DNA from 2 places in the Streptomyces sp. NPDC104581 genome. Region 1 is predicted to be linked to the other one. Evidence: riboswitches for the same ligand, from Rfam matches in the RefSeq annotation. Region 1 holds a riboswitch; the other holds the start of a gene.
What was found. A riboswitch is a leader RNA that binds a small molecule or an ion and turns the genes downstream of it on or off. The one in region 1 is predicted to bind cyclic di-AMP.

Region 1 (2,195 bases):
CATGATGATGTCGTCGAAGTCCAGCGCGTTGGCCTCGCGCAGCCGCGCCTGGTACATCCGGTACGCCTCGGCGAGCGTCTTCTCGAAGGGGTCCGTGGCCTGGCCGGCGAAGGTCTCCTCGTCGATCAGCTCGTTCTTCAGATTCGAGATCTTGGCACTGAACGCCTTCGGGGGGTGCCGCTTGGGGTCCAGGTCGAGATCGCGGCAGACCAGGGCCATGAGCCGCTTGGAGTCGGCCGCGTCGTAGATCGAGAACGAGGACGTGAAGCCGAGCCGCTTCGACTCCCGGCGCAGGATACGCACGCAGGCGCTGTGGAACGTCATCACCCACATGGCGTTGGCGCGCGGTCCGACGAGCTGTCCGACGCGCTCCTTCATCTCGCCCGCGGCCTTGTTGGTGAACGTGATCGCCAGTATCTCGCCCGGATGCACACTGCGGGTCCCCAGCAGATGCGCGATCCGGTGCGTCAGCACCCGGGTCTTGCCGGAGCCCGCCCCGGCCACGATGAGCAGCGGTGACCCGGTGTGCACGACGGCGGCGCGCTGCTCGTCGTTCAGCCCTTCGAGCAGCGCCGCCGGGTCCACGACCGTGCGCGGCGCGCCGTCTCGGTGGTACGCATCCCTGGGCGGGGGCACGTCGAACTTCCCTCCGAAGAGATCGTCGGGCACCTGTTCCGGAGCGGTGTCCTCGGGTGGCGGCGGGGGCTCCTCGGCCGAGGGCTGGAGGTCCGCCAGGAAGCTGTCGTCAAAGAGGCTGCTCATCGCTTCCTGAGTCTAGGGTGCCGCACTGACAGCCCGCCGCCACATGGCCTCGCGGGGTCACCGCCGAGTGCGTGCGGCAAAGGTCACGGAAATGTATCGGGCATATCGGCCACCAACCTTCACAGCGGCACCACGAATTGGCTAGCGTGCACGCCGAGGCCGTCCGTACTCCACCGGCGATCAGCGCCAAGCGGGCTGCCTGCGCCGAATCCGGGCTTCCCGAAGGGGGTCCGGAACCGGGGACCCACCATGTTCCACCGGGGTGAATCGGGCCGTGTTCCCGGCCCGTAGGGCAGCCTTCCGTTCCGCCCGAACCCGACAGCTAACCCGGTAGGCGGTCCACGGAAGGAGATGCCTGCCTTGGCATCGCACCGCAAATCGCGCGGCCGTACCGGCGTGCGCGCGAACACACCGGCCGTCGGTTTCACGACGGCCGCCCTCGCCTCGGTCACGCTGCTGTCGACGCAGAGCGCCACCGCCGCGCCCGCGGAGCCCAAGCCCTCCATAGAAGAGGTGCAGAAGAAGGTCGACGACCTGTACCGGCAGGCCGGTACGGCGACGCAGCAGTACAACAAGGCGAAGGAGGCGACCGACACGCAGCGCAGGTCGGTCGACCGGGTCCTGGACGATGTCGCCAAGAGCGCCGAGAAGGTCAACGAGGCGCGGCGCGCCCTCGGTACGTACGCGGCGGCGCAGTACCGCGCCGGTGCGGTCGGCCCCACGGCCGCACTGATGTTCGCGGACAGCCCGGAGTCGTACTTCGAGCAGACCCAGCTGATGGGCCGGCTGACCGACCGCCAGCAGGAGGCCGTCGAGGACTTCCAGAAGGAGCAGCGGTCCGCGGCCGAGCAGCGCGTCGAGGCGACGAAGGGCCTGGAGGCGCTGACGGAGTCGCAGGCGTCCCTCAAGGCCGGCAAGCAGAAGGTCCAGAACAAGCTCGCGGCGGCGCGTTCGCTGCTGTCGGACCTCACGGCCGAGGAGAAGGCGCGGCTCGCCGCGCTGGAGCGGAAGAAGGAGGAAGAGGCGCGCCGCAAGGCCGAGGCGAAGGCCAAGGAGGAGGCCGCGGAGCGCAGGCGTCAGGAAGAGGCGCGGCAGCGGGAGGCGCCCGCGACCGGAGGCGGCGCGGACACGGGCTCGGGCGGCGGTTCGGGTGTCACGGACGGTACGTACGCGGCCAAGGCCGAGAAGGTCCTCGCGTTCGCCCGCGCGCAGATCGGCAAGCCGTACGTGTGGGGCGCCACCGGCCCCAGCTCCTACGACTGCTCGGGTCTGACGGGCGCCGCGTGGAAGGAGGCGGGCGTCCAGCTGCCGCGTACGACCTGGGACCAGGTGAAGGTCGGCACGCGCGTCGCCACGGCGGACCTGCTCCCCGGCGACCTGGTGTTCTTCTACGACGACATCAGCCACGTCGGCATCTACCAGGGCGACGGCAA
Region 2 (2,195 bases), on a different contig from region 1:
GTCCGGAGGCGGTCAGGGAGTGAGGCCCTTGCCGCGCAGCCAGCTCAGCGGGTCGACCCCGCTGCCGCCCCCGGTCCGTACCTCCAGGTGCAGGTGAGGGCCGGTGACGTTGCCGGTGGCTCCCACGCGTCCGATGGTCTCGCCGGTGGTGACCTTCTGGCCGGCGCCGACCGTCATCGAGGACAGGTGGGCGTACAGGATCTCCGTACCGTCGTCGAGCTCCAGCACGACGCGGTAACCGTACGACCCGGACCAGCCCGCCGACTTGACGGTCCCGGTGTGGACGGCCTTGGTGGGCGTGCCCGTGGGGGCCGCGAAGTCCAGGCCGGTGTGCTGGCCGGAGGACCACATGGAGCCGGTCTGGCCGTAGGTGGAGGTGAGCGTGTACGAGGAGGTGGGCAGCGAGAAGCTGGCGGCCAGCTTCTCCAGGCGCTCCTTCTCCGCCTTGGCCTCCGCCGCCTCCTTGGCCTTGCGCTTCTCCTCGGCCGCCTTCTCCTCCGCGTCGGTCTGCTGCTTCTTGGCCTCGGCCGCGGCCTGCTCGGCCGCGGCGGCCTCGGCGCTCGCCTTCTGGGCTGCGTCGGCCTCGGCCTGCTGCTGCTCCGCCTGCTGGAGGATGCGGGCGCGCAGCGCCTCGCCGGAGTCGGTGGTGCCCTGCTGGGCGTCCGCCGCGGTGAGGGCCGCCGTGGTGAGCGGGGAGGGCGTCTCGTCGCTCTTCTTGTCGCCGTCGGACATGAAAGTCCCGACGCCGGGAAGGGACTTGGCGTCGGGAAAACTGTCCGAGATCGCGTCGGGAAGTGATATCGAGACCGCTGGCTTGTCCTGGGCAGAGGCGATGCCTCCCGCGCCGACCGCGGCGATGACACCCACTCCGAGGACCGTGGAGCTGCGGGCGAGAGCGTTGCGCTGCTTGGCGACACGGTGCTTGCCGCGTACGGGACGGATGGATTCCGCGGTGGGATTCCACTCCTCCCAGTCCCTGCTCGCCTCGCCGTTGCTGTGATCGGTGCCGGTGAGCCGGCTGCCGGGGCCGAAATGGGCCGGGGCTGAGGCTTCGGGGGCAGGCCTGTTGGACGCCACTGGGGCGCTCTCCTTTCCTTCCTTCTCGCCTACCGGGTTAGCTGACGGGTTCGGAGCAGGAAGGTCTCCTACGGGCGTTCCTGACCGCACGAAGCGAACAAGAGGCGCCCGATTCACCCCAATTGGTGGTTCCCCGGTTTCCTCGCGGAATTCGGCGCGTGCGCACGGTGCCGTCTCTTTCGACGGCTGGGACAACCGCGCTGCGTTATCGAACGTTAATAGACGACCGGCGCTTATTCCAAGCTGTTCCGGGTGATCATTAGCGATGACGGGCAGGATCAACCGGCCCACAAGCGGGCACAATCGGGCGAGTTGATCGCCCTGCGGGCCGTGTGTGATCGCACACTCGAACTGACGGTGCGTCAAATGTTATGCGGAGTGGTGCGCTTCGACTACACAGCGTGCCGGACCGGATGACGACACCGCCCCGGCAACCGGTAGTCGGTGGTCGGTGGTCGGCCACCGGTGTTACGGGGAGCGCGACGGGGCGACCACGGGGCGACTCACGGCACGACGGGCATCGTCCTGCGCCGCTCCGGCTGCCCCGCTGCCGGCCGGCTGACCGCCAGCAGCGCCATGTCATCCGTACTGCCGCCGCCGGTGTGCAGCCGTACGTCCCCGACGATCGCCTCCAGCAGTTCGTCCGGACCGGGGAAGATCCGTCCCGCCAGCCGTTCGCGCGGGTTGTAGAAGACACCCGCCGCGTTGCGCGCCTCGGTGAGACCGTCCGTATAGAGCAGCAGCGTCGATCCGGACCCGTACGGGACCTCGTCCGCCCGGTCCGGCCACGCCCCCAACTCGCCCATTCCGAGCGGCAGCGCGGGGTCGGACGGGACCAGGACCGTCAGCGCGCCGTCGGCGGCGATCACCATCGGCTCCGGGTGCCCGCGGTTGACCACCCGCACCATGCCCTCGACGTGCGGGATCTCCGCCAGTACGGCGGTCGTGAACCCCTCGAAGAGATCGATCCCACTGCGCCGGGTGCCTTCGCGCGCCAGCGCCCGCTCCAGCCGCTGCGCGACCCCTTCGAGCGAGCTCTCCTGCTCGGCGGCCTCGCGGAAGGCGCCGATGACGACGGCCACGGTCTCGACCGCGCCCATGCCCTTGCCGCGTACGTC

Region 2: another riboswitch for cyclic di-AMP. It lies ahead of ACZ61E_RS20920 (M23 family metallopeptidase); the one in region 1 lies ahead of ACZ61E_RS04180 (C40 family peptidase).

The regions. Positions count from the first base shown of each region.
Region 1 is NZ_JBVJNN010000003.1:198,943-201,137, reverse strand. Features, by position in the region: gene pcrA (DNA helicase PcrA) at 1-762, opposite strand, end outside; cyclic di-AMP (ydaO/yuaA leader) riboswitch at 955-1,115, shown strand; gene ACZ61E_RS04180 (C40 family peptidase) at 1,114-2,195, shown strand, end outside.
Region 2 is NZ_JBVJNN010000025.1:17,376-19,570, forward strand. Features, by position in the region: gene ACZ61E_RS20920 (M23 family metallopeptidase) at 13-1,077, opposite strand; cyclic di-AMP (ydaO/yuaA leader) riboswitch at 1,089-1,244, opposite strand; gene ACZ61E_RS20925 (PP2C family protein-serine/threonine phosphatase) at 1,581-2,195, opposite strand, start outside.